3 regions of the Halomonas sp. NYA30 genome follow, and region 2 is predicted to be linked to each of the others. Evidence: predicted binding sites of a transcription regulator. Region 2 holds the regulator's gene; each other region holds the start of a gene.

The links. The regulator sigma-54, encoded in region 2, starts transcription at its own class of promoters, with help from an activator protein. The targets are predictions, from matches to a motif close to TGGCACNNNNNTTGCTNT.
Region 1: ACWI0H_RS18710 (NCS1 family nucleobase:cation symporter-1) is a predicted target of sigma-54. The motif match lies at 1,416-1,433, and genes of this name have one in related genera.
Region 3: ACWI0H_RS05390 (formate/nitrite transporter family protein) is a predicted target of sigma-54. The motif match lies at 1,860-1,877, and genes of this name have one in related genera.

What each region holds. Positions count from the first base shown of each region.
Region 1 is NZ_OZ334477.1:4,027,657-4,030,937, reverse strand. Features, by position in the region: gene ACWI0H_RS18715 (IS1380 family transposase) at 1-1,135, shown strand, start outside; gene ACWI0H_RS18710 (NCS1 family nucleobase:cation symporter-1) at 1,489-3,006, shown strand; gene ACWI0H_RS18705 (LysR family transcriptional regulator) at 3,065-3,281, opposite strand, start outside.
Region 2 is NZ_OZ334477.1:1,791,458-1,794,738, forward strand. Features, by position in the region: gene rapZ (RNase adapter RapZ) at 1-134, opposite strand, end outside; gene ACWI0H_RS08125 (PTS sugar transporter subunit IIA) at 224-694, opposite strand; gene hpf (ribosome hibernation-promoting factor, HPF/YfiA family) at 699-1,007, opposite strand; gene ACWI0H_RS08135 (RNA polymerase factor sigma-54) at 1,106-2,521, opposite strand; gene lptB (LPS export ABC transporter ATP-binding protein) at 2,645-3,281, opposite strand, start outside.
Region 3 is NZ_OZ334477.1:1,166,639-1,169,919, reverse strand. Features, by position in the region: gene ACWI0H_RS05395 (sigma-54 interaction domain-containing protein) at 1-1,662, opposite strand, end outside; gene ACWI0H_RS05390 (formate/nitrite transporter family protein) at 2,037-2,849, shown strand; gene cynS (cyanase) at 2,909-3,281, shown strand, end outside.

The DNA of each region.
Region 1 (3,281 bases), 2.2 Mb from region 2:
CCAACAACTGCTGACCCTGCAGAAGGTGCCGAGCGCGGCGACGCTGCGACAGCGGCTGGAGAAACTTGCCGCCAACGACCTGCAGGCGCGCACCGCCACCTGGTCCACGACCCTGCTGTCACTGATCGAAGCACCGATCACCGCCGAGACGACGCACGTCTGCCTGGACATCGACACCTTCGTCATGGACAACAGCAACTCGAAGAAGGAAGGCGTCTCGCGGACCTACCAGAAGGTCGATGGCTACACACCGATCGCCGCCTATCTGGGCAACGAAGGGTGGTGCCTGGGTCTGGAACTGCGGCCTGGCAAGCAGCACACCATGAAGGAGAGCAACGCCTTCCTGGAGCGGGTGCTGCCTCGCACCCAAGGCCTGACCAAGCAACCGATCCTGTTACGCGAGGACAGCGGCTTCGACAGCCAGGCGCACCTGGCGCTTCTCGAACAGCAGCGCCAGGTCTTTGCCGACGAGGGGCGCCGGCTCGACTATGTCGTCAAATGGAACCCGCGCGGCTCGGCCACGGCTGATCGAGATACCTGGCTGGCGGTGGCGGCGGACTACTGGGAAGAGCTGCGTCCTGGCAAGCGCCAGGCGCTGTGGCTGCAGACCGTCTCGATCCACGACGACAACAAGACCGAATACGTCGTCCAACGCGTGATGCGCCTGGTAGAGCGCACCGCCGATCGCGATGGCCAGTTGCTGCTCGAACCGGACTATGAGTTGGAAGGCTGGTGGACCAGCCTGGACGAGGCGCCGGAGGCGGTGATCAAGCGCTACCAGGCGCATGCCACCCATGAGCAGTTTCACAGCGAGATCAAGACCGATCTCGACCTGGAGCGCTTGCCGTCCGGCAAGTTCGCCACCAACGATCTGATCCTGCATCTCGCCCAGTTGGCCTACAACATCCTGCGCCTGATGGGACAGCTGGGCATGACCGGCGAGCTGAGCCCGGTTCGCCACCCGGCCAAGCGGCGCCGGCTGCGCACCGTGCTACAAGAGCTGGTGCACCGTGCGGCTCTCGTGATTCACAAGGCACGGCAGATCATCCTCGACTTCGGGCAGGATATCGGGCGCATGACGGTGCTCAAGACGCTGCGGAGCCGACTGCGTTATCCACGAGGAACGCCATGCTGACCGTCAATCGGCGACACTCTATCCACAAGCAGTTCCAAGCGACACGCGATCGCCAGATATGTCGTGCCTGGCGGGTGGAAAGGCATGACAAAACGGGCCGTCAGCACCGATCAGCACGGTGGGTTTTGGCAATAACGGGCTTGCGAAAGCCAACTTGCACGGGGCGAATGATCAAAAAGTGCTCGCTGGCGGTGATAGGGAAAGTGTCGGCGCCGGCTTCACGGATTCAGGATTTAAGTCAGCTTTTGGTTCAATAAGTTAACGGCCATGCTTTTTTTTTAGGCATGTTTATTGCTGTAACAAGAGCTGAACCCGTGAATGCGATCGGCAATATCGCTGCTGAGGAGAATAAAATGACTGGCTCAAGAACCCAGATGATCGACAGAGAGGGGTTGATTGAACTGCAAGTCGGTGAGGATGTGCGCAATAGTCCTCGCTTCAACGAGGATATTGCGCCTACCCAGGCCAGCGAGCGCACCTGGAGCAAGTGGAACATTGCGGCGCTGTGGGTCGGGATGTCGATTTGTGTTCCCACCTATACGCTGGGCGGCGTATTGACCGCCTACTTTGGCTTGAGCGTTGGCGAGGCACTGTTTGCCATTCTATTAGCGAATATCATCGTGTTGATTCCGCTTACCTTAAACGCTTTTCCTGGCACTAAATTTGGCATTCCCTTTCCCGTCGTTTTACGTTCCTCCTTCGGTATCTTAGGGTCCAATGTGCCTTGCCTGGTGCGGGCATTAGTCGGCTGTGGCTGGTTTGGTATTCAGACCATGTTCGGTGGGCTGGCGATTCACTTGCTGTTGTCTGAGTTGATTCCCGCTTGGGCGGCGCTTGGCGGTGTGGGGGAGGTGATTGGCTTTTTCGTGTTCGGTGCCATGAACCTGTATGTGGTGATTCGCGGTGCGGAGTCAATCAAGTGGCTGGAAACCTTGGCTGCACCGCTGCTGTTGGCAGTGGGCGTTGGGCTGATGATATGGGCTTGGCCGAATATGTCGATGACCGAGCTGCTGGCGCAGCCGCCATCGCGCCCTGAGGGAGCTTCCGTTTATGGTTATTTCTTTGCAGGCTTGACCGCCATGGTGGGGTTTTGGGCCACCTTGTCACTGAATATCCCTGACTTTAGCCGCTTTGCCAAAAGCCAAAAAGACCAGATTGCTGGCCAGATAATCGGTTTACCGCTGACGATGTTCTTCTTTGCCGCCCTCGGTGTCGTGTTAACAGCGGCGTCCGAGACGCTGGTGGGCCAGACCGTTGCCGATCCGGTGCGTCTGATTGGCTATATCGATAGCCCCTTTTGGGTCGTCATGGCGATGCTGCTGATCATCATTGCCACGATTTCCACCAACACAGCGTCGAATATTGTTTCGCCAACCAATGATTTCCAGAATATTGCGCCCAAACTGATTAACCAGACCCGCGGTGTGCTGATGACCGGGGCGGTGGGTGTTTTGCTGATGGGTTACGATCTGTTGCAAAAGGCAGGTGTGATTCCTCCAGGCGTGTCACTTGAGCAGATGTACTCCAACTGGCTGCTCGGTTACTCCAGCCTGCTCGGCCCGATAGCGGGTATTATGGCGGTGGATTACTTCCTGATTAAAAAGCAGCGCTTGGATGTGCCTAGCCTCTATATGGATAACCACGCCTATCCTGCGGTGAACATGGCTGGGTTTATCGCCTTTGGTGTACCGGTGCTACTCACCTTGATCTCTCTGGTGACAGGCACGATGAACTGGTTCTACGATTATGGGTGGTTTACTGGGTCGGCGCTGGGGGCGATTGTTTACTATGCTGCCAGCCAAGTCGTGGCGTCGTCTCCGCAGGCAGGGCCTGCGCCGTTAATGGCCAGTGAGGTCACTGAGCAGCGTTAATCAGTAGTGGTAATCAATAGCTATGTTTAAAGCCTGGCACGGAAGCCTGCCTTTTAGATTAGCTACTTTTGATTAAACCTAAAAAAGCATCGACTACACGGTTAGGGCGGCGGTCATGACGGGTGACCAGCACAAACGGAATGCGGTAGTGCTGGGTGGGTGTGAGAAGGGCGCGCATTTTGCCTGCCGCGACCCACTGCTCGGCCACGTGTTCAGGAAGAAAGCCGATAAACCGCCCGGTAAGAATCAAAAAGGCCGCACCTTCGCGGTCGGAT
Region 2 (3,281 bases):
CGTAATTCGTCCACCAACGACCCCAGCAACATGGCAGGGAGGTTATCAATCGCATAGTAGCCAAGATCTTCAAGCGCTTGTAAGGCGATAGATTTACCTGACCCAGAGCGGCCGCTAATGATCACAAGTTGCATAGAGTCTCTCTTTGCTTTGATCAAGCTGCGTTAAGGGTGGTGAGCGCAAATCAACCTGCCGTTGAGTACCGCTTGGCAGGTTTAGGCTTTCAGGAAGTTATTTGCTCACGAATTTTAGCGGTAAGCAACTCAAGTAGTTCGCGCTGGCTGCCTGCTTTACGCAGTTTCTGACGCGTATCCGCATCGTTCATGATGGTCGCTACCTGGCCGAGCAGAGAGAGATGTGTGTCATCAGCCTCTTCTGGCACTAGCAATACAAACACCAGATCCACCGGGTCGCCGTCGATAGCATCAAAATCAATCGCTTCTGCGAGTTTTAAAAAACCAGCAATTGGGGCCGAGCAGTGAGGACTACGCGCATGGGGAATAGCCACGCCGTTACCAATCCCGGTACTGCCTAAGCGCTCACGGCCAATTAAACGGCTAAACACTTCTTGGCTGTCCAGACTGGGGATATTTTGGGCAATAAAGGTGCTGAAAAATTCCAGCACCCTTTTTTTGCTGCCCCCGGGTACGTCAAAGAGAACACGTTCCGGGGGGAGTATGGTTTCCAACGTCATTGAATTAACGCACGCCTGCGCCTTGGGCGCGAGCTTGTGCTTTTTCCTTATGTTTAACGAGTTGCCGATCAATTTTGTCCGCTAATGCGTCAATAGCGGCGTACATATCACTGTCTAGGGCTTCCGCATGTAAATCAGCACCTGCTGCGTGCAGTGTACAGGCGGCCTGCTGGCGCTCTTTCTCCACAGATAAGGTGACTTGCACCGTGGTTATGTTGTCGTAATGGCGCTCTACACGTTCAAGCTTTTCGTTGACATAGTCACGCAAGGCGTCAGTCAGTTCTACGTGATGACCAGTGATATTAACTTGCATTGACGTACTCCTTATCCATCGGACTGTACTTCGATTGTAACCCTTTTTGCCGCGTTGCAAAGCCCTTGTCGAGAGTTTCCCTAAAACGTTGATTTGTGCTAGCGCAAACGACGTCGCTCGCTAGAGGAGGGAATGCCCATGGCTTCACGGTATTTAGCCACCGTTCGACGCGCTACTTGAATTCCCCCCTCCCCTAATAGCGTGACTAAGCGGCTATCAGAAAGCGGCTTGCCTGGCGGCTCCTCTTGAACCAATTTCTTCAGCCGAGCGCGGATAGCGGTGCTTGAATGGCTGTCACCATCCTGGCCGCTGACTTGGCTTGAGAAAAAGTATTTGAGTTCAAATACGCCGCGAGGCGTATGAATAAATTTCTGAGTGGTTACCCGGGAAATAGTCGATTCGTGCATTTCCACGGCCTCGGCGATATCGGCCAATATGAGCGGCTTCATGGCTTCTTCGCCGTGTTCTAAAAAGCCAATTTGCCGGGTGATAATCTCGCGGCCAACGCGCAGTAGCGTATCGTTGCGGCTAGAGAGGCTCTTGATCAGCCAGCGTGCTTCCTGCAGGTGTTCTTTTAAAAACTGATTGTCCTGACTTTTATCCGCACGCTTTATTAAGCTTGCGTAGTCGGGCTGAATGCGAAGCCTTGGCAATGCCTCAGGATTGAGCTCTAAGTGCCAGCCTTCGTGGTCATGGCGTACGACCAGGTCGGGCGTTACATAACTATCATCGGTATCGCCATAGGCGCTGCCCGGGCGTGGATCAAGGCTACGAATGAGGAGAATGACATCAGCCAGCTGGTCATCATCGAGTCCCAGGCGGCGTTTTAGTAAGCGCATGTCATCTTTGCCGAGCGCTTCCAGAAACTGCCGTACTAAGCGGCGGGCAGGAACCAGCAACGGCGTATCATCGGGAAGAGTGGCCAGCTGCAGCATCAGGCACTCCCGCAGGTCGCGGGCGAATATTCCTGTTGGCTCAAATTGCTGAAGCTTAAGCAGAATGGTTTCTACTTCGCGCTGGCTAAGCCCATCGACACCTTGGGCGCGAAGCCCTTCACGTATGTCGTTGAGCGGCTGAGTTAAGTAGCCATTAGCATCTAACGCGTCGATAAGACTTTCTGCGACAAGTTGCTCTCGCGCGCCAAAATCAGTCATGGCTAGCTGCCACAGCAAGTGCCCATGAAGACTCTGGCCAGCAGCCTGGCGCTCAAAATCAGGTCCTTCGCTGCTGGAGCCACCGTGACTGCCCATATCTTGGTAGGTGTCAGACCAATCACTATCTACCGAGAGCTCGGTGGGAATGCTCTCTGACCACTCTTCCTCTTTGGGCTCGCTGGCAGCCTGTTCGCCAAATTCATCCTCTTGTTCCAGCATGGGGTTGGCATCTAGGGCCTGCTGAATTTCTTGACGTAAGTCCAGCGTTGATAGCTGTAACAGAGCAATGGCCTGCTGCAGCTGAGGTGTCATGGTCAGCTGTGTGCCCATGCGCAGTTGAAGAGAAGCTTTCATGACCATCTGAGAACCACTCGTTAATCAGAATGCTCCACCCTAGTGTGAGTAGGTCTCCGGTGCAAGTGCAATAAGCATGCCATTGGTAGTAAAGTTGTTGTAGAGCGCTAATTAGAAGTGAAAAATAGGCTAGAGGCGGAAATCAGCGCCTAGATAAACCTCCCTCACTTTCTGGTTAGTGAGTATCGAGGCTGGAGAGCCGCTGGCGATGATTTGACCATCGCCCACGATGTAGGCGATATCACAAATATCCAGGGTTTCGCGAACGTTGTGGTCGGTAATCAGTACGCCGATGTGGCGCTGCTTTAATGCCCGAATAATGGTTTTGATCTCGCCCACCGAAATGGGGTCTACGCCAGCAAAGGGCTCGTCCAGCAGAATGAATGCGGGTTCTGTCGCCAGTGAGCGAGCAATCTCCACACGCCTGCGTTCACCGCCTGAAAGGCTCATGCCCAGGTTGTCGCGAATATGGGTAATGTGAAAATCTTCAAGTAGCGCTTCCAGGCGCTGCTCGCGGTCGCTACGGCTGAGCTCTTTGCGCGTTTCGAGTATCGCCATAATATTATCGGCAACCGATAATTTACGAAAAATAGACGCTTCTTGCGGTAGGTAGCCGATACCCGCCGCAGCGCGTTCATGCATTGGGGCGCGGGTTAGATCTACATCGTCGATACCCACTTTGCCAGCATCGGATTTCACCAGCCCCACAATCATATAAAAAGAGGTGGTTTTGCCTGCACCGTTGGGGCCGAGCAAGCCCACAACG
Region 3 (3,281 bases), 620 kb from region 2:
CTGGGTGACGATCACCTGTCGCTCAATGACGTTTTCCAGCTCACGAATGTTGCCGGGCCAGGGGTAACGCTGGAGAATTTCTAATTGGGCGGGAGGAATACGCACGCCGGGCTTATTGAATTTAAGACAGGCACGGTGCAAAAAATGACGCGCTAGTAGCGGCACATCCTCAATCCGCTTACGTAGTGGCACCGAATCAATGGGAAAGACGTTAAGGCGGAAGTAGAGGTCTTCCCGAAAGTGGCCTGCGTCGATCATGTCACGCAGTTCACGGTTGGTCGCTGCAATGACCCGCACATCGACCTCCCGTGTGCGGTTGTCACCCACCCTTTCAAACTGCTGGTCCTGCAATACACGCAGCAGCTTACTCTGTAGTTCCAGAGGAATTTCACCGACTTCATCCAAAAAAAGCGTGCCGCCGTGGGCGAGTTCAAAACGCCCTGGGCGGTCCTGCACCGCACCGGTAAAGGCCCCTTTTACATGGCCGAAAAACTCACTCTCAAAGAGATCGCGGGGGATGGCTGCACAGTTGACGCGGATGAGCGGCCGGTCACTGCGCGTGCTGCCCGCGTGAATGGCTCGCGCGATCAGCTCCTTACCGGTGCCCGACTCACCACTAATCAGCACGTTGGCACTGGTGGGCGCGACCATTTCTATCTGTTTAATCAGTTGTGCTACCGCCGGGCTATTGCCGACGATATCGCGGTGGTTCAGCTCTGCTTTTATCTCTTCTTGAAGATACTCATTCTCCAGCTCAAGACGCTGCTTGAGGGACTCCACCTCAGCCAGAGCATCGCGTAGTTGCTGTTCGGCACGCTTGCGCGCGCGAATATCGCGAAACAGCACTACGGCGCCGACTAAACGGCCCATTTCGAAAATCGGCGTGCTGGTGTACTCAACAGGAATCGCTTCACCATTTTTATGCCAGAACACTTCGTTATCAACGTGATGCACCTGGCCGTCGCTAAACGAAGCATGAATAGGGCACTGCTGCACCGGAAATTGGCTGCCATCGGCGTGGGTGTGATGGAACATCAGATGCGCGTCGTGGCCCACCATGTCCTCGGTACTCCAGCCTAAAATGCGCTCCGCGGCGGGATTAACAAAGGTGGTTTTACCCTCGGCATCCAGGCCATAAATGCCCTCGCCTGCCGCGCCGAGAATCAGCTGGTTCTGCTTCTCAATGCGCTCGAAGACCTGCTCGACACGCTGCCAGCCCACTTCACCCTGGCGGTGCTGGCGACCAAGCTCTGCCTTGGCACGTCGCTGCTCGGCTTTATTACGATCAATCAGCGTTAACAGAAGCTGTTCAGAGTCTTCAATGCACTGGGCATAAACCTCTACCCGGTAGGGCTGGCGCAGCATATCGAGTATCACCAAATCATCCGACCAGGCGGTTTTTTGCACCAGCGCCTCATCCGTAAAGCTCACCCATAGCGGCAGTGACGCACTCAAACGGTGGCTAAAGGGAGCCGCTAGAGGCATGCCTTGCTCAATACCTGTTTGCTCAGTACATAGCTGTTCAATGCATAGCAGCTCACAGGCAGCCGGATTGGCAGCCAATAGCTGATCGGTAAAGGGGTCGATCACAATCATGGCAAGCGGTGAGTAGCCGCCCATGAGTGCAGAGGCTGTGGCGTGCTTGGTTTCCTGCATAAGCATTAGCTACTACCTCAGGATTCAAGGTGATCTTCACTAATGAACCATTCAATTCCCACGCCAGTTACGATTTTTCGTTAATAAAACAACGAAATATCGTTATTTACGATTTTTCGTAACTATTCGAGTGATTCAAAACCAATGCCAAAAAAATAAATTAATCAATTAAAAACAAACGGTTAATCAGCACAATCAAGAGTTGGCACATAAATCGCAATACAAACAGTGATAGTGCGATAGCGCCACACGCTTAATCTCTTTTGCACCAGGAAGGCGCAGCCATCGGTTTTATTGCTCCTATTTATTGCTCCTAGCAGGAAACTCTAAAACTCTTGGGTTAAGCGTTAATTAACCGAAATGACACAGGAGACATGCTTATGTCTTATCTAATGCCCAGTGAATTTGTCACCAAGCTGGTGGATCAGGGTGAATCAAAAATCTATATGGGCACCCGGGATACACTTATTCGCTCCTTTATGGCGGGAGCTACCCTGGCGTTGGCAGTTATTTTCGCCATTACCATAGCGACACAAACAGGCAACTTCTTGATAGGGGCGCTGCTCTTTCCGGTCGGCTTTGTGATGCTTTACCTGATGGGCTATGACCTGCTCACTGGTGTTTTCACACTGGTGCCTCTTGCATGGCTCGACAAGCGGCCTGGCGTCACACTACCCCGAATGCTGAAGTGCTGGGGGCTGGTAGGGCTCGGCAATCTTGGGGGTGCCCTATTTATCGCCACCTTCGGTTACTTGAACTTCACCATGGGCGGCACTGAAGAGATCAACGCTGTCGGCCAAACGATGATGACCGTCGGTGAAAGCCGAACGGTGGGTTATCAGGATGCCGGCATTGCCGGTTGGATCGTGCTCTTCCTAAGAGGCATGTTCTGCAACTGGATGGTGTCCATGGGCGTGGTGGGTGCTGCCATCTCTACAACGGTTTCCGGCAAAATCATGGCCATGTGGATGCCGATTATTGTCTTCTTCTATCTCGGTTTTGAGCACTCCGTTGTCAACATGTTCCTGTTCCCGATTGGTCTGATGATGGGCGCTGACTTCACTCTGTATCAATACATTATGTGGAACGAAATCCCCACCGTACTAGGCAACTTGGTAGGCGGTTTGACGCTGGTTGGCTTGGTTCTCTACACCACCCACGTCCGCACTCAGGCCAAAAAAGTCTTTTCTTGATCGCAGCCTATTAGGCAAAAAAGGGCGTCAAACGCCCTTAACTCTAAAGGAGAACCATCATGGATAAGCTCGAAATGCGTCATACTCTGCTCGCCGCCAAAGCGCGTAAAAAAATGAGCTGGGACGACATTGGTAAAACGGTTGGCATGTCGCCGGTCTGGGTCGCTTCCGCCTGCTACGGCATGAATAGCGCCAGCAGCGATGTGGCTCATCAAATATGCGATACGCTGGGCGTGGAAAGCGACGTCGCCGAAGCGTTAGTGGCGTTTCCCACCAAAGCCTGGGACGAAGCAATTCCCCAGGACCCCTTCATCTACCGCCTGTATGAAGTGGTCGGCGTTTATGGGGAAACCTTGAAGGACGTCGTGCAGGAGAAGTTCGGCGACGGCATCATGAGCGCCATCGACTTCACCATGGAAGTCGACAAAATCG